Regions from separate parts of the Jeotgalicoccus sp. S0W5 genome, predicted to be linked through region 2. Evidence: predicted binding sites of a transcription regulator. Region 2 holds the regulator's gene; the other holds the start of a gene.
What was found. The regulator NrdR, encoded in region 2, represses ribonucleotide reductase genes. The targets are predictions, from matches to a motif close to AACACNATATATNGTGTT.
Positions count from the first base shown of each region.

Region 1 (9,488 bases), on a different contig from region 2:
TAACCAGCAGAAGTTTGTCTCAGACGAAGTCAAGATTGTCATTGCAACAAACGCTTTCGGTATGGGGATTGATAAGCCGGATATCCGTTACATCATTCACTTTAACTTACCTGGTGACCTTGAAAGTTACTACCAGGAAATTGGGCGTGCCGGTCGTGATGGTTTAGACAGTGAATGTATCTTGCTATCGACTCAGCGAGATGTAAACTTACAACAGTTCTTCATCGACAGAGCGACGGCTAGTGAACAGTACAAGGACCATATGAGAGAAAAACTAGACTTAATGATCCAGTACAATAAGACGAATAAATGCTTGAGCAGTTTTATCGTTAAATATTTTAATGAAAACGAGTATGTCGAAGCCTGTGGTCAATGTTCAAGTTGCCTGTCTAAAAATAGAACAGAACCGATGACCACTGAAGCAAAGTTGATTTTGGGTCTAATTCAGAATTTAGATGGGGAGCTTTCAAAAGAACTCGTTATTCAAGTGATGCGAGGCGAACGCGCGGACAATATCCTCAGTCGTGGACTAGACAAGGAAGAAAATTTCGGTGTGCTTGATTCATTTAGAACAAGTGAAGTCAATCACTTAGTTGAAGAATTAGTGATGAGAGGCTACCTTCATTACACCAACCACAAGATGTACTTAATAGATAAAAGCCTAGACATATTAAATCATAAAGTAAAACTCTATACCGTACCTTACCGAAAAGAATATAACGAGCGTGTCAATGTTTCGACAGACTCCTCTCCAAACGAAGTGCTTTACGATAGACTCATTTCGACACGTAAGACACTCGCAGAAAAACATAAGCTAGATGAAGATGCGATTTTTACTGATCAAATTCTTAAAGAATTCGCCAAGAAAATGCCACAAACTAAGCAAGACATGATGCACATTCAAGGCGTTGGGAACTATAAACTCAAACACTACTGCCCATACTTCTTAGAAGAAATCCAACAACACGATAGCCAGCAAGTGTAGTGAAGTAAATTAACTCAAAAAGGGACTGCAATGGATGATTGCAGCCCTTTTTGAGTTGTGGACGGTTGTTGGTGGGGCTCCGCTTCGAAAGGAAAACGAAGCACACCATCCACCCAAAACAAAAACTACGCAGTATTTTGGTCTCTATCACCAAGGACTGCGTAGTATATGCTTTTATAGACAATATAAAGTTTACTTCTTACCTGCGATTTTCAAACGTTCTCGCTTCGGTGGTCTATTCTTCATGTACATATAGTAACTTGCTGAGAAGATAATGATGTAACCGAGTATAGACAAGGCATCAGGAATTTCGTTAAAGACGATGATACTAAATAATGCTGTAAAGAGAATCGTCGAGTAGAAGAAAATTGAGATTTCTTTAGCAGGTGCAAAGCTATAAGCAATCGTGAGTCCAAATTGACCAATCGCCGCAGATATACCGGACAGAATTAAAAACCAAAACTGACTGGCTGTCATTGCTTCATACTGGAAAATCATAAACGGTACGAGTGCAACGGTTGAAAAGAATGAAAAGTAAAATACTACAGTATAGAACTTTTCTCTACTTCCGAGCAATCTGAGCACAGTGTAGGCACCGGCTGCAAAGAGTGCCCCTAAAACACCTAGTAGCGCGAAATATGTATCACTTGAAAACGACGGTTTGATGATAAATACAGCACCAATTAAAGCGATGATAATCGAAATCATCTGGAAACGTCTTATATGTTCTTTTAAGAAAATCGCACAGAGGATAATCGTAAAGAATGGACTGAGTTTATTTAAGATGTCTGCATCACTTAGCACCATTCTATCAATGGTAAAAAAGTTAAGTAATACCCCAGCGAGACCTAAAGCGGAGCGTAAGAGTAACCAACCTTGGTTTTCCTTTTTACCAAAGAGTCGTTCGCGATTATATATCACAAGGACTAAGGCAATCATCATCGAGATAAAGTTTCTAAAAAAAGCTTTTTGAACAGTAGGTAGATCGCCTGCATATTTAACAAATAAAGACATCAAACTGAAACCGAGTGATGAAATAATTAGGGCAAGAATACCTTTAACTACATTATTCATTTACAACACTCCAAAAAAATTTGTACGTTAATTTCAACTTCTTGACTCCATTAAATTTCGCAAAAAATAATTTAAAAAAATAATATGATTTGTCATGACATACCCACCGTGACTTAGGGCGATTTATAACTCAATAAAGGGCGTGAAATTTTAATTTCAGGGAGTTTTTTACATTGCAATCAATTTTCTAATATGAGATTATAGAACATGTTAAATCATATATCTTGTGTTTTAAATTCTAAGTAAACACTATATGTAGTATTGATTAAAAATAAATGAACGAATCACTTGAATAGAACGTATGTTCTGTTTTATGATGTAATTGAATGGAGATGACAAAGTGATTATTGCTTATTATTCAATGACAGGTAATATCCGTCGCTTCTTAAATGGTATAGACATTCCAGACACCTATGAATTATATCAAATAACAGCTGATAATGTCAGAGAGAAAATTGGTGATCGTTTTATCCTGGTTACACCGACATACGGTTTTGGTGCAGTACCCGATATTGTAAGTAATTTCTTAAAAGTGAACGCTGAAAAAATGTTTGCGGTTGTCTCAAGTGGCAATAGAAACTGGGGTAGAAATTATGCACGAGCAGGCGAATATATCAGTGATGACTATAATGTACCACTTTTAATGAAGTTTGAGTTGCATGGTAGTCCAGAACAAAGAGAACAATTTTTAGTTGAATTAGAAAGGGCAGGGGAATTGCATGAAAGTATTAGATGAGAAAACATACAATCACGTTGAGTTAAATAACGAAGTCACTAAAAGAGACGAGACTGGTTTTTACAAACTAGAAAAAGATTTAGAAGCGCTTGAAGTCTTCATGGAAGAAGTGGAAAGTAAAACCATACATTTCGATTCTGAGCTTGAAAGATTGCACTACCTTGTTGAGAACGACTTTTACTATGATCTGTTTAAAGAGTATGATGAAGCAGGCTTAACTGAAATTATTGACCATGCGAATAGCATTGATTTCAAATTTAAGAGCTATATGGCAGCGAGCAAATTCTTTAAAGATTACACGTTAAAAACAAATGACAAAAAACAATATTTAGAAGACTATAGACAACACGTTGTGATTGTCAGCTTATACTTAGCAAAAGGAAACATTAAAACAGCTAAAACATTCATTACATCAATGATGGAGCAGCGCTACCAACCTGCAACACCAACTTTCTTAAACGCAGGACGTGCACGTCGTGGTGAAATGGTTTCATGTTTCTTATTAGAAGTAGATGACTCATTAAACTCTATTAACTACATCGATTCAACTGCAAAGCAGTTAAGTAAAATCGGTGGTGGGGTTGCGATTAACCTTTCAAAACTACGCGCACGTGGTGAGGCAATCAAGGGCATAGAAGGCGTCGCTAAAGGTGTATTACCAGTAGCGAAATCTCTAGAAGGCGGCTTTTCTTATGCCGACCAGCTTGGACAACGTCCAGGTGCTGGTGCAGTATACTTAAACATCTTCCACTATGACCTACCTGAGTTCCTTGATACTAAAAAGGTAAACGCAGACGAAGATATCCGCCTTGCAACAATTTCAACAGGTCTAGTCGTGCCATCTAAATTCTTTGAACTCGCACGTGATAACAAACCATTTAATACTTTTGCACCACACACAGTGGAAAGAGAATATGGTGTTGCACTTGATGACATGGATATGGATGAGATGTACGATGAGCTTGTGAAAAATGATAAGGTTAAAAAACGCGAATTTGATGCACGTGATATGTTAAACACAATCGCTCAAACACAACTACAGTCTGGATATCCATACCTAATGTTTAAAGACAATGCCAACAAAGTACACCCTCTTGGAGGTATTGGTGACATTAAGATTTCTAACCTATGTACTGAAATCTTCCAACTTCAAGAGACTTCTGTCATTAATGACTACGGTGTTGAAGATGAAATCAAACGCGACATTTCATGTAACCTAGGTTCTATGAACATTGCGAACGTTATGGATTCAGGTAAGGTAAAAGAAACAGTACATGAAGGTATTGAAGCTCTTACACTCGTTAGTGATGATACTTCAATCGCTAACGCACCAGGTGTTAAAAAAGCGAATGAAGAATTGCACTCAGTTGGACTTGGTGCAATGAACTTACACGGCTACCTTGCTAAGAACAAGATTGGTTATGAGTCAGAAGAAGCAAGAGACTTTGCAAACATCTTCTTTATGCTGTTGAACTACTACTCAATCGAAAAATCAATGATGATCGCAAAAGAACGCGGTGTAACATTCAAAGACTTCGATCGTTCTGACTATGCGAACGGTAAGTACTTTAAACGCTATACAGCTGAAGATATTACACCTCAGTTTGATAAGGTAGCAGATCTATTTGATCACATTCACATTCCGACTAAGGAAGACTGGGCAAACCTTCAACAAGAAGTTGAAGCGAATGGCTTATACCATGCTTACCGCCTAGCGATTGCACCAACACAAAGTATTTCTTACGTACAGAATGCTACAAGTTCTGTAATGCCAATCGTTGATATGATTGAACGTAGAACTTACGGTAACTCAGAGACGTTCTACCCAATGCCATTCCTATCTAAGGAAACAATGTGGTATTACAAGAGTGCCTTTAACACAGATCAAATGAAATTAATCGATATGATTGCTACAATCCAACAGCACGTTGACCAAGGAATCAGTACGATTCTTTACGTGAACTCAGAAATCTCTACTAGAGAATTATCTAAGTACTATATTTATGCACACCACAAAGGATTGAAATCACTCTACTACACGAGAAACAAATTACTCAGTGTTGAAGAATGTACAAGTTGTGCAGTATAAAGGAGAATGAACTATGAAAGCTGTTAACTGGAACAGAGAAGAGGATATGACCAATATATTCTGGCGTCAAAATATCTCACAAATGTGGGTAGAAACAGAATTTAAAGTATCTAAAGACTTAGCATCATGGGCAAGCTTGTCTGATGGTGAGAAAGATACATTCAAGAAAGTCCTCGCTGGACTGACAGGGCTGGATACGCACCAAGCAGATGACGGCATGCCACTAATCATGCTTCATACTCCAGATTTACGTAAAAAAGCAGTATATTCTTTCATGGGAATGATGGAGCAAGTTCACGCGAAATCATATTCTCATATCTTTACAACACTACTACCGACTACGGAAACTGATGATTTACTAGACGAGTGGGTTGTTAATAATAAGCATCTGACTTTTAAAGCAGACAAAATTGTCACAAACTATCATAAGTTACTAGATAAGAACCCGTCACTTTATGATCAGTATATGGCGAGAGTTTCATCAGTATTCCTTGAGTCTTTCTTATTCTATTCAGGCTTTTACTATCCGCTTTACTTAGCTGGAAATGGCCGTATGACAACGAGTGGTGAAATTATTCGTAAGATTCTACTTGATGAATCCATCCACGGTGTCTTCACTGGTCTAGATGCCCAAGTACTAAAAGCAGAGTTGAGCCAAGAAGAACAGGACCGTGCAGATAAGGAAATGTATGAACTACTTGATGAGCTGTATGCCAACGAAGTTGAATATACAAAAGATCTCTACGATAAAATCGGTTTAACTGATGATGTTCTAAATTACTTACAATATAATGCAAACAAAGCATTATCAAACTTAGGATTTGAACCTTACTTTGAAGAAAAAGGATTCAATCCAATCATTGAAAATGCTTTAGATACAACAACGAAGAACCACGATTTCTTCAGTGTTAAAGGTGACGGCTATGTTCTTGCGTTAAATGTTGAAGCATTAAAAGATGAAGATTTTATTTTTGAAGACTAGTTATAGTAACACGCTTGATGTTTATCACATCAAGCGTGTTTATTCATTTAGTCATAAAATATTCATTTCAGTATCATTGATGAGCAAAATGATAATGTAAAATGATATTTGAATGTAAAATAGAAATGAGGTATAACTATGAAACTAAAAGGAAGCTTTTTATCAGTAATCTTATTATTATCTTTAACTCTGGCTGCATGTTCAGATGGAGAAGGTTCAGAACACGGTGATCATGGAGATATGAATCACGATCACGCATCTAGTGATGAAGTGAGATCACTTGAAGTTGATTTACAAACACCTGAAAGCATCACTGCTGGTGAAGAAGTTGAATTTACAGCTCATGTGACATCGAATGAGGAAGACGTTACAGATGCGGATGCTGTTATGTTTGAAATCATTCAAGGCGAGGAATCATTAGAAATGATTGATGTTGAACATAGTGAAAATGGTGAATATGTACTACCATACACGTTTGAAAAACCAGGGGAATACAAAGTCATTTCTCACGTTGATGCCTACCAATTACATACCATGCCAGAAGAAACAGTAACAGTAGAGTAGTATGATATTATAGTAGTATCAAGATAGTCAGTTCTAGGAGGATATTATGGATCTAACAAATAAAACTTATATCGTATCGGGTGCAACAACTTATCTCGGTAGAGAGGTTGCGCTGGAATTGGCGACAAAAAATGCAAACATTATTCTAGCCGGCTTGGATTATAGCGAGCTAGAAGATGTAAAAGCAACACTCAGCGATACTACTGGCGAACATGAAATTGTTTTATTGGAACAGTCTAAAGAAATTGATTGGCTGGACGTTGTCCAAAAAATTGAGGATAGCTATGAATCGCTAAATGGTATTATTCTAGTTCATTCAATCTTTACGGATGACAAAACAGTCTACAATGTTAGTTTTAATGAATTTAGTGAGGTCATGTATGAACATGTTTGGGGAACGTACCTCGGTATTAGAACCCTGAGACCATTACTTAAAATTGAAAATGACGCAAAAATCATCAATGTCATTGAACCTTCATTTGAAGAAGTTTTCGAAAGAAACCTGTACTACACAGTTACAGGCGCAATTGAAGCTCTGACACATTCAACAGCAATTGAACTGAGTCGTGAAGATGTAGATGTTTATGCTCTAAGTTATCGCCCGACCTATAAGACAACGGAAGAAGAGCGTGCCAACCAAAAAGCAATTAAGAAAATTAAAGCAATTATCGACCACGATAAAGATATTCCAACAGGAGAAACGATCATTATCTCTTAAGATTAGCTTTATTTTAATAATCACACTTATATCTTTTAAGAGTAAGTGTGATTTTTCGTATTACGATGAGTTGGCTAGGAAAAACACGTCAGGCTATGTATAATTGCTAACAAGACTAAAAACGATAGTGATTTAAGTACGAATTTATGATGAGGAGCTTAATATGGAATTTAAAAAGTTATACTTATTATTGATATCAGGCCTTATATTATTACTTGCAGCTTGTAATCATAATGCTGAAGAAACAGCACCATCTGAAGAATCTGCAGCAGAAACTGAAGACACAGAAAGTGAAGTAGCAGAATCAGAAGAAGAACAAGAGGAAGAAGCGAGCTCTCCGGAGCACATCGCATACAAAAACTTTTTCAAGATTAAAAGTAGTACAGATGAAGACGATGATGACTTTACTCAAATTGATAACGATGTAGAATTACCGAAGAGTTCAGACCAAGTCGTTGTCTTCGACTTATCTGCAGCGTCCACTTTTGCAGCACTTGATTTAGAAGGAAATATCACCGGCATTCAAAAAGGGGAAGAAGGGGAACATTTAAACGAAGAATTGAGTGATATTTACGGATCAGACGATCATGTGAATGTAGGTACTGAAGATGAAATTGATTATGGGGCAGTTGAAGAATTAGACCCAGAAGTGATTGTTATAGGTGAAGATGAGTCCTATTCAGCTGTAATCAGACAACTGGAAGAAGCAGCACCGAATGCTGAAATTATCAGTGTCGATAAAGATAGCACGACTTATGTGGAAAACATTATAGAATTTACTAGCTTCCTCGGAGAGATGTATGGTGTTGAAGACCATGCAGAAAATTTAGTCGATGACTTAAATACAAATCTGACTGAGCTTAAAGAACGTGTGCTTGATTTAGAGAAAAATCTACTCTATTTTGAAGTGAATGATGAGGATTTAACTATTGATGAAACAAGTGGCATCAATGATTTTCTTTTCAGTGAAGTTGGTTTTAATCGCGTACTTGAACCGGTATCAAATGAGAATAGTCAAGTAGAACCAAATGCTGATTTCGGTTTCTCGTCCATCTCTAGTTTAAACCCAGGTATTATTTTAGCCCTAAACACAAACGGAGAAAAAGATATTGAAACAGTGACTGAGGAAATTTTAACAAATGAATCGCTCACTAACATTAATGCAGTCATCAATGAAAATGTCTATGTTATATCTGAAGACAACTGGGACGAAGAATCAGCAGGCTACTTAGACATTATGAATCAAATTGAGGACTTATCCGGTATGTTGGACTCAATAGAAGAAAGTAATAATGATGAGTGATATGTAGTAAAAGCCCGTTCGTATAACGAACGGGCTGCTTTTAGATTATACAATTAGCATTTATTCAAGATGATCGCCAATGATTCTAACTTCTCTGTTTAAAGTGACTCCGTATTTCTCATTTACAGTATCTTGAACAAATTCAATGAGTGCTTCGTAGTCGCTAGCTGTACCATTATCGACATTGACCATAAAGCCTGCGTGCTTTTTAGAGACTTCAACGCCACCAATACGATGGCCTTGTAGGCCAGCATCTTGGATGAGCTTCCCTGCAAAATTACCTGGTGGTCTTTGGAATACACTACCACAAGATGGATATTCTAAAGGTTGCTTTGTTTCTCGGCGTTCAGTTAAGTCATCCATGATCGCTTTAATATTTTCAGTATCCTTGTCTTTCTTTAATTTAAAGACAGCTGATACTACAACTAGATGTTCTGTCTGTACTCGACTTGTGCGGTAACCAAGATCTAATTCATCTGGGCTCAGCGTGATGATTTCACCCGCTTCATTAATTGCTTTAATATGGCTGAGGCAGTCTTTGACTTCCCCACCGTAAGCACCAGCATTCATATAGACAGCACCACCGACTGAACCGGGGATACCACATGCAAACTCTAAGCCAGATAAGCCATGCTGGAGTGCCATATGCGAAGCATCAATAATAGCAGCACCGCTATCTGCTGTTAAAGTGTCGCCTTCTACAGTAATGTTATTTAACTTTAAAAGGTTAACGACGATGCCACGGATGCCACCATCTCGAATAATAATATTCGATCCATTGCCTAAATAGGTCACCGGTAAATGGTTTTCATTTGCGAATTTGATGACTTTTGCAGTATCTTCTATATTACCGACCGAAATGTATATATCTGCCGGGCCACCGGTTTCTGTATATGTGTATTTATTTAAGGGTTCATCGCTTTTAACAATTGACGATGTCACTATGTTTTTAAGCGCTAAGACAAGCTTTTCTTTATCCACTATAATTATCCTCTCATTCATGCTTAACAATTATTATAGTGTATAATTAGAAAAAA
Region 1 covers NZ_SIRQ01000018.1:234,965-244,452, reverse strand. Annotated here, with positions in the region: gene recQ (DNA helicase RecQ) at 1-985, shown strand, start outside; gene EYB29_RS11115 (DMT family transporter) at 1,178-2,059, opposite strand; gene nrdI (class Ib ribonucleoside-diphosphate reductase assembly flavoprotein NrdI) at 2,382-2,795, shown strand; gene nrdE (class 1b ribonucleoside-diphosphate reductase subunit alpha) at 2,779-4,884, shown strand; gene nrdF (class 1b ribonucleoside-diphosphate reductase subunit beta) at 4,898-5,866, shown strand; gene EYB29_RS11095 (FixH family protein) at 6,005-6,430, shown strand; gene EYB29_RS11090 (SDR family oxidoreductase) at 6,477-7,148, shown strand; gene EYB29_RS11085 (ABC transporter substrate-binding protein) at 7,312-8,451, shown strand; gene murB (UDP-N-acetylmuramate dehydrogenase) at 8,512-9,435, opposite strand.
Region 1: the regulator NrdR is predicted to act here: its motif matches at 2,305-2,322, upstream of nrdI (class Ib ribonucleoside-diphosphate reductase assembly flavoprotein NrdI).

Region 2 (9,488 bases):
AAAATCCCTTGATTTTAAATCAAGGGATCACGCTGATAGTTTTTAATTAATCTAAAGGCAATAAATATAACGATAGCTGTTACGACAATTAAGCCACTATACATGAGCCAAGGGTTAGTTAGCAGGCCTGCCTGCATCATTGCAGCTGTAACATTTGCGAGTGCGTGTAGCAATATCGCAAGTGGGTATAAATACCATTTTCCTTTCATCATGACCGCGCAAAAGACAATGACAGACAGCGCGATGTGTAGACTCATAGCGATGATGCGTTCAAAAATTGCTAGTAAATACATATACCATGCTTGGCTATTGATTAATTCCTCTCTTGGAATCGGTATGTCATTTAATAGTGGTGATCCGGAATTCACCATAAAGGCAATAATAATAGAATTCACCATAGCAAGTCCGACGACTAATATAGCTTCAATCCCACCGTGTCCGATACCGTAAGAGATGGCACTGTCGATGTCTTTATACCATTTCTTTGTGATTAAAAAGGCAAGAAATCTTCCTGTTTCTTCAAATATTCCTGCTGCAAGTACACCATATAAAACAAATAGCCATGGTGAATTATCTCTTAAGGACACACTATCATCTACTCCGGGATTGAGTACAATCATATGTAAAATTTGCTCTAATACTAAAGCAAATACGACAAATACTAGAGTCCCTATTAAGATAGGAAGCCACCGTGTTTTAAATTTAAAACGTAATACAAGTATGAAGATAAATGGTAACAGGACCGTAACCAATGCGGTGATGCCCATCATCATTATTTCTGAGTTCTCAATCATATGTATACCTCCATTTAAAAGCATAACAAAAAAGCTCCCAACAATGGGAGCTTAAAATTATATTAGTTTAAAGCTTTTTTAGCTTGTTCTACGATTTCACCAAATGCCTTATCATCTGAAATTGCAATTTCAGAAAGCATTTTTCTGTTGATATCGATGCCAGCAACTTTAAGACCGTTCATTAGACGGCTGTAGCTGATGTCGTGGTTACGTGCAGCAGCGTTGATACGTGAAATCCATAATTTACGGAATTCGCTTTTCTTCTGTTTACGGTCACGGTATGCATACTGACCTGATTTGATGACAGCTTGTTTCGCTGTTCTATATAAAGTGCTCTTCGCACCAAAATAACCTTTTGCTTGTTTTAATACTTTTTTACGTCTTTTACGTGAAGTTAAACCATTTTTTACGCGAGCCATTTCTAACTCCTCCTTTTAATATATTATTTTGCAGATTTAGCTAATAAGTGTACTAAGCGTTTCGCATCAGATTTAGCAACTAATGCAGATTTTCTTAAGTGGCGTTTTTGTTTAGTTGTTTTGTTAGCAAATAAGTGACTTGTGAAAGCTTGTGAACGTTTGAATTTGCCTGTACCAGTTTTCTTAATTCGTTTAGCATAGCCTTTATGAGTCTTCATTTTTGGCATGATAAAACCCTCCGATTATATATTATTTTTTGTCCTGAAATGGTGCAACGACTAGGAACATTGAACGACCTTCCATTTTAGGACGCTGTTCAATCTGACCGTCTTCTTTAAGTGCTTCAGCGAAGCGCTCAAGTACTTTACGACCGATATCCTTGTGCGTAATTGCACGCCCTTTAAAGCGAATTGAAACTTTTACCTTGTCTTCTTTAGCAAGGAATTTTTTTGCATGACCTAATTTCGTATTAAAGTCGTGTTCTTCAATCGTTGGTGATAAGCGAATTTCTTTAAGGTTAATGACCTTTTGTTTTTTACGAGCTTCTTTTTCTTTCTTCTGTTGCTCATACTTATACTTGCCGTAGTCCATGATACGTGCAACTGGTGGTTTAGCATTCGGAGCGACTAAAACAACATCGAGATTTGCTCTCTCTGCGATTTCCATCGCTTCTCTAGTGTCTTTGATTCCCATCTGTGAACCATCAGGACCGATTAAACGAACTTCTTTAGCGCGAATACGGTTATTGATCAGTGTTTGATCTTTAGCTATGTTTAGCACCTCCATAATATTTAACGAACAAAAAAGCGAGTGCATCATCATGCACCCGCTTCAGAAGTAGAGATACAATCGTTATTGCATCTCTTTCCCAATTTACCCAGTCACTCAAGCGTTCAAGGGTGTGAAGCGGGAGCTTCAACTTGTCCGTTTCTTTCAACTCTTAATACTATACACGAAGAGTTTCGGATTGTCAATTTTATTTTTTCAATCTAATTTCATCAACTAGCTGGTATACAAATTCTTCTTTATCGTGTGATTCTTGTTTCTCTTCACCGTACTTACGCACGTTGACTTCAGAGTTGTCTTTCTCTTGGTCGCCGACAACAACTTGATAAGGAATTTTCTTCATCTGAGCGTCTCTAATCTTATAGCCCATCTTCTCATTACGGTCATCAATGTGGACACGGATTCCTTGGCTCTTCATATCATCATAGATTTCTCTAGCATAATCGTAATGAAGATCGACGTTTACTGGAATGATTTCCACTTGATTTGGTGCAAGCCATAAAGGGAAGTTACCTTTATATTCTTCTGTTAAGAAGGCAACAAAGCGTTCCATTGTGGAAACAACACCACGGTGAATTACGACTGGACGATGTTCTTCCCCGTCTTTACCAATGTAAGTCAGGTCAAATCGTTCTGGTAAGAGGAAATCGAGTTGTACAGTTGATAGTGTTTCTTCCTTACCTAGGGCAGTTTTAACTTGGATATCTAGCTTTGGTCCATAGAAGGCCGCTTCACCGACTGCTTCAATGTAAGTCAGACCCATTTCGTCGACCGCTTCTTTTAACATTGCTTCCGCGCGTTGCCACATATCGTCATCGTCGAAGTATTTTTCCTTATCCTCTGGATCTCGGTAACTCAGGCGGAATTTATAATCTTCAATCTTGAAGTCTTTATAAACTTCTTGGATTAACTCAACGACCCTAATAAATTCTTCTTTAATTTGATCTGGGCGAACGAAGACGTGTGCATCATTTAAGACCATACCACGTACACGTTGTAAACCACTCACTGCCCCACTCGCTTCATAGCGATGCATCATACCAAGTTCTGCAATTCTAATTGGCAATTCACGATAAGAGTGACGTTCATTTTTATAAATCATCATATGGTGCGGGCAGTTCATAGGACGGAGCACAAGCTCTTCATTACCCACTTCCATCGGTGGGAACATATCGTCTTGATAGTGATCCCAGTGTCCACTTGTCTTATATAAGTTAGAGTTTGCCATAATCGGTGTGTAGACGTGATTGTAGCCAAGTGACACTTCCTTATCCACAATATAGCGTTCGATTTCACGACGGATTGTCGCCCCATTTGGTAGCCAAAGTGGTAAGCCAGCACCGACAAGTTGGTTGTTCTCAAAGAGTTTCATCTCTTTACCAATCTTACGGTGATCACGTTCACGACGCTCTTCAATTAAGTCCATATAGGCTGATAATTCTTTTTTATCGAAAAATGCTGTCCCGTAAATACGTTGTAGCATCTTGTTATTTGAGTCCCCGCGCCAGTAAGCACCTGCTGTAGAAAGTAACTTAAAGACCTTGATCTTAGAAGTGCGTGGCACATGTACGCCGCGGCACAGGTCTGTAAATTCACCTTGGCTATAGACTGTAACGAGCTCATCTTCAGGAATGGCATCGATGAGTTCTTGTTTATAAGGATCATTTTCAAAGAAAGTTTTTGCTTCATCTCTCGATAAAACTTTACGCTCAATCGGAATGTTCTCATCGACAATACGTTTCATTTCTTTTTCAATTTTAGGAAAGTCTTCTGATGAGATATTTTTATCGATGTCGAAGTCGTAATAGAAACCTTCTTCAATGACTGGACCAACACCGAAATGTACATCACCATAAAGGCGTTTTAGTGCTTGCGCCATAAGGTGTGCAGTAGAATGACGGAGAATTTCTAATCCTTCCTCACTTTTGTTTGTAATCAATTCAACTTCTGCACCCTGTTCTAAGGGGCGTGTCAAATCAAAAAGTTCACCATCCACTTTAGCAGCTAGTGATGCTTTCTTTAATCCAGGACTAATTGATGCGGCAATTTCTTCAGCAGTTACACCAAAATCAAAAGATTTTACATTACCATCTGGAAATCTAATTTCAATTTGTTCAGTCATTTTAATCATCCTTTCAAATTTAAATAAAAAAACGCCCCTATATAAAATATAGGGGCGTTTTTACGCGGTACCACCCTGATTCACATACAACAGTATGCCTCAGCTTGGAGATAACGGTCCAGGCCGGCTTCCGATTAAGGAAACAAAATCAAAGGTAGTAACAATCCGCAGTTTATATGCATGTCTCAGCACATCATACACTCTCTAAAATAAACTTATAAAAATTGTCTTGTCCTTTGGATACATTAATGAAATGTAAGGTTCATTATACACGATTTTTAATGTAAATCAAGCTATGACTGTCTTAAGTTGTCACCAGTAAGTTTCACTTCTTCACACAAGGCACGAATACGCTCAATCATACGGAGTGCCTTAGTCTCTTCTCTGCCATTTGTTTTTGTATAACTATAGCGTCCTTTAAGCTCGTCAATCGCAAAATTAGAACTAATAAAGGTCGGGAGTTGCTCCACCATACGATAGTTTAAAATACTTGTGATTACTTCGTCTCTGGACCAAGCCGTTACATCTTCAGCACCAAGGTCATCGAGGATTAAAACTTCGGCGTTTCTTATAGCTTCATAACGTGCATTTGAAGACCCATCGTTAAATCCAGCTTTTAAGTCTCTTAAAATTTCCGGGACGTAAATCATCATAGAAGAGATGGACTTTTCCTTAAGCTCATTGGCAATACAGCCAAGTATATAAGATTTACCAATACCAAACTCACCATATATATAAAGTCCACGGTAGTCCTCACCACGTGCAATTTTTGCAGCACGTCCAATAGCATTTTCTAAAATTTCACGTCGGTCATCATTTAAGTAAATCGTTTCAAAGGTCGCTTCTCGGACATCACGTGGAATATGAAAACTTTGGATTAGGCTTTCTCTCTTTAGGAATTCTTCGTATTTTTTTCTAACTGGGCATTTTTTATAGACCATATTGAAGCGCCCTTGTCGAATTTCTAAGTTAAAGATATAGCCGTCGGGATGACTCTTACACTTTCCATTTTCAGTAGGTTCGCATTCGTTTTTTTGATTGATATAATGCTTAAGAATCATCAGATCATTTTGGATCATTGAACGCGTGATTTCACCTTCATGTTCATGCATAAATGCCTGCATCTTCGGATGATTGACTACTTCTTCATAGATTCTTTCATTATTTTCAGCTATCTTTTGTGAGTTTTTTAAATAGTTACTTAAGGGTTCCATCGACTCACCTAATTCTCTCTAAATTTTTTAATTAAATCACTAAAACTCTTATCATCTTTTAAAGTTTTTGGTGGTTCATCAGTTTTTTTTGTTTCTGGTTTTCTCTTAGTATTCTCTTTCTTCTCTTTTAACCAAGATGGATCTGTTTCACCTTGAGCAAATCTTTGTTTCTTATATTTAGACTGTTCCTGAACCTTAGCCTCACGAAAGTCCATAATCGATTTATAAGCCTCAGCCGCTGTTCTATAACCTTCTTTTTCCCAGTTTTCAGCAATCGTCATCACATAACGAAGCGGTAGGTCCCCGTCTTTCATTTGAAATGTATACTCTAAGAGCATGTTGATGACTCCATTTTCTAAACCTGTTTTAGTGATCACCTCTGTGACCACTTTAAGATCATTTTCGGAAGGTTTATAATTTCTTAAATCATTAATTCGATCAAGTGGACTTACCTTATCTAAATTTTCCAGATAACCGAGATCGTCATCTTCTACCTGGTCATCAGTCGATGTTTTAAAGGTCGGTACGACTCTACCGTATTCTTTTTGATAATATTTTCTCGCTTCTCGCTTTAACTGTTCTTGGTCAATCCCAAATTGTGGGCTCGTTGACTGCAGTAAAACCTGTTTAAGATCATAGGCATTTAGATTAAATAATTGACTCAGTTGTACAATCAACTTCTTAACATCTTTAGAGAAAAACTGCTTATCTATTCTCGTACCCTTAAGGTGAGTGAACAATACCTCGAAGTCAAAATCATCTAGATCAATAGTCGGTCCACGGCTTTTGTCATTCTGTTTAAAGTTCTCATTTGAAACCCTAAACCCTTCCTGGCTCGTATGGTGAAAAACATCAGTGAACTTTTTAGTCACCTCTGTGTGATCATCTGGTAATGAAGGATATGTCAGTTCTTTCTTTTTACTATTATATTTCTCAGAACCGACCTGACTATAGAGATACATAGACAACATAGGATCCTTAAAGAATTCTTCAGCTGTCAGTGGCTGTTGGAGCCTGTAAATGAAACGGTCTGAATGTGCTTCATTTGAAACGTAAGTTCTAAGCAAACCAATTGCCTCTAGTTTATCAAGATCACCTTCAAAATCAGTTAAGGTCATGGACAATTCATCCATAAATTCTCTATGGAATCTAATATCTAAAGGTTCTGTCTGCCTTGTAGATTGGTGTAAATACATATAGATTGAAAAAGTTGTCGGTCCAATCAGTGGCAAATATATCATACTTAAAATATCGTATTGATCCTCTGACAACCTAAATGATTTATAGACAATAAATTCCGTGTTTGGTTTTAGACGGTCATTAAATTTCATTATCGGTCTTACCCTTTTCAAGATTTTTCACGATATCCATCAACTGATCGATATCTTTAAATTCTCTGTAGACTGATGCAAAGCGAACATACGCGACTTGATCGAGTGTAATGAGTTCGTCTATAACAGATTCACCAATATCATTTGATGAAACTTCTGATTTATTTAAATTTCTTAAAGTTGCTTCTACATTATCAGCACGTTTTTCTATTTCTTCATAGGGAATGGCCCGTTTCTCACAAGCTTTTAAAAGACCATCAAGTACTTTTGCTCGGTCGAACACTTCCCTCGTCCCATCTTTTTTAATTACAATTAAGGGTGACAGTTCCATTCTTTCAAAAGTTGTAAAACGTGCCCCACAGTTGTCACACTCTCGTCGACGGCGAATTGCATTCATCTCATCTGCATGTCTCGAGTCCACAACTTTTGAACTGGTATGTCTGCAATTTGGACATCTCATATGATGTTCACCTCTTTTGATATAAATACTTAACCTATTATAACACTGAAGTACATAAACTTAAAAAGTAAAAAACGATAAACACCGAGCACCTCGGAATTTACCGTTTGTAAGTAATACTTAAGCTTCTACTGTGTAATTTTCTCTAACTGGCATTGCTTCTAGATGCTCACTACCTTTTTCTTTAACACGATTTTCTTTCTTAACATGAGAGTTTTGAAAGGCTTCAGAATTCACCCAAGCATTGAAGTCTTCTATTGTCTTCCAGCCTGTTAAAACAGTGAGTTTTTGTTCATTTTTAATGAGCATGAAGCCAGTAAACCCTTGGTAATTGTCGACGTTTCCTTTACGGTTAGAGAAGCGTTCAATGAGTGTCTCAACACGATCCGGTTTTACGACAAAGTTATTCGTCGCAATGTGACCAGCTTGTGAAATATCACCGTCGTAGATGATGATATCGTAAGTATCATCCTTATAAGTCACACTGGATTCATTAAGTTCGAGTACTGTATTCTGACCGTCTGAATTGATAAGTTTCATGTCTCTACCTCCGTTATTTGTTACTTCTATTATAACAAAAAAAAGAGAGCAGTCTCAGCTGCTCTCCCATGTCGAATTTGTTAAATATCTTTAGCAATCATTTCAGCAAGTTCAACACATCTCACTGAGTAGCCCCACTCATTATCGTACCATGAAAGTACTTTAACTTTGTTACCATTCATAACCATTGTAAGGTCAGCGTCAACAATTGAGCTACGTGGATCTGTATTGAAATCTCTAGATACTAATGGTTGTTCACTTACACCAAGAATACCTTTCATTTGATCTGATTCATGTTTTTTGAATACTTCATTGACTTCTTCTTTAGTGACCTCTTTTTTAAGATCTACAACTAGGTCAACAAGTGATACGTTTGGTACAGGTACACGAAGTGCCATACCATCTAATTTACCTTCAAGTTCAGGTAAAACAAGTGCAGTTGCTTTTGCAGCACCTGTTGATGTTGGAATAATATTCTCTGCAGCTGAACGCGCACGACGTAAGTCCTTGTGCGGGTTATCGAGATTTTGTTGGTCATTTGTATAAGCGTGAACTGTTGTCACGAGACCATTGTCGATTCCAAACTCATCGTTCAATACTTTAGCAACTGGTGCTAAACAGTTCGTCGTACATGAAGCATTTGAGAAAACATCATATGATGACGTATCTAAAGTCGCACAGTTTACACCGCGTACGAGTGTTTGTACGTTACCACCTTTAGATGGTCCTGTAAGTAAGACTTTTTTAGCACCCGCAGTAATATGTGCTTGTGCTTTGTCTCCATGGTTAAATACACCTGTTGCTTCAATAACAACATCGATGCCAAGATCTTTCCATGGTAAGTTTTCAGGATTGCGGTCACTTGTAACAATGACTTCTTTACCACCAACAAGTAAGTTGTCGCCTGAAACTTCAACATGCTTGTCCCATTTACCATGAGTTGAATCGTAGTTAATAAGATGTGCCATAGTACTTGCAGGGTGTGTCGCGTTAACTGCAACAAGTTCAAGTTCTTCAGATTCGCTAACGATTCTGAAGACCATTCTACCAATTCTACCTAAACCATTAATTGCAACTTTTTTCATCACTAGAGCTCCTTTAAAAGTTCATTTTTCATAAATAGTATAACACATTTAAAGCTATCATTGAACGCGTTTTCACATAGTTTTTAATGTCTCTAAAAATTTATTAACCTGTTCATACAACTCATCAAGTGTACCGTTGTTGTCAAAGACGATATCACTTTTACTCGCCTTATCACATAAAGGCATCTGACTATCAATTCTTGAGACCGCATCGGAGCGGTTGAGATTATTTCTCTCACTTAGACGCTCAATTTGAACTTCTCGGTCCACGTAAACCGTTAGGATAAGATCGCATCGTGAATCGAGACCATTTTCAAATAAGAGTGGAATATCTAAAAAGACATGACCTTTTTCTTTAAATTTCTTTTCGTCACTATTCATCATCTGACGAATTAAAGGATGTACAATGGCATTTAATTTCTTCCGCTTTCCCTCATCATTAAAGATGATGTTACCAAGTTTTTTTCGGTTTAAATTCCCTGACTCATCGACGATATCTTCACCAAATTCTTCAATGATTTCGGGAATTGCAGGCCCATTTTTTTCAGTTGTCTTTCTGGAGTAAACGTCAGCATCAAGCACAGTAAATCCTTGATCTTTTAAGTAGTTACTGACCGTCGTTTTACCGCTCGCAATGCCGCCAGTTAAGCCAATTACTTTATACATTTCGGTCACCTCTGACAAGTTGTGCAATAGTATGTGTTTCTAGTATTGATCACTTTCGTTTTTAAAGGGTG
Region 2 covers NZ_SIRQ01000003.1:568,440-577,927, forward strand. Annotated here, with positions in the region: gene EYB29_RS05230 (YhfC family intramembrane metalloprotease) at 15-794, opposite strand; gene rplT (50S ribosomal protein L20) at 857-1,213, opposite strand; gene rpmI (50S ribosomal protein L35) at 1,237-1,440, opposite strand; gene infC (translation initiation factor IF-3) at 1,463-1,993, opposite strand; gene thrS (threonine--tRNA ligase) at 2,190-4,121, opposite strand; gene dnaI (primosomal protein DnaI) at 4,415-5,335, opposite strand; gene EYB29_RS05260 (replication initiation and membrane attachment family protein) at 5,344-6,666, opposite strand; gene nrdR (transcriptional regulator NrdR) at 6,656-7,126, opposite strand; gene EYB29_RS05270 (antibiotic biosynthesis monooxygenase family protein) at 7,247-7,666, opposite strand; gene gap (type I glyceraldehyde-3-phosphate dehydrogenase) at 7,747-8,754, opposite strand; gene coaE (dephospho-CoA kinase) at 8,824-9,417, opposite strand; gene mutM (bifunctional DNA-formamidopyrimidine glycosylase/DNA-(apurinic or apyrimidinic site) lyase) at 9,423-9,488, opposite strand, start outside.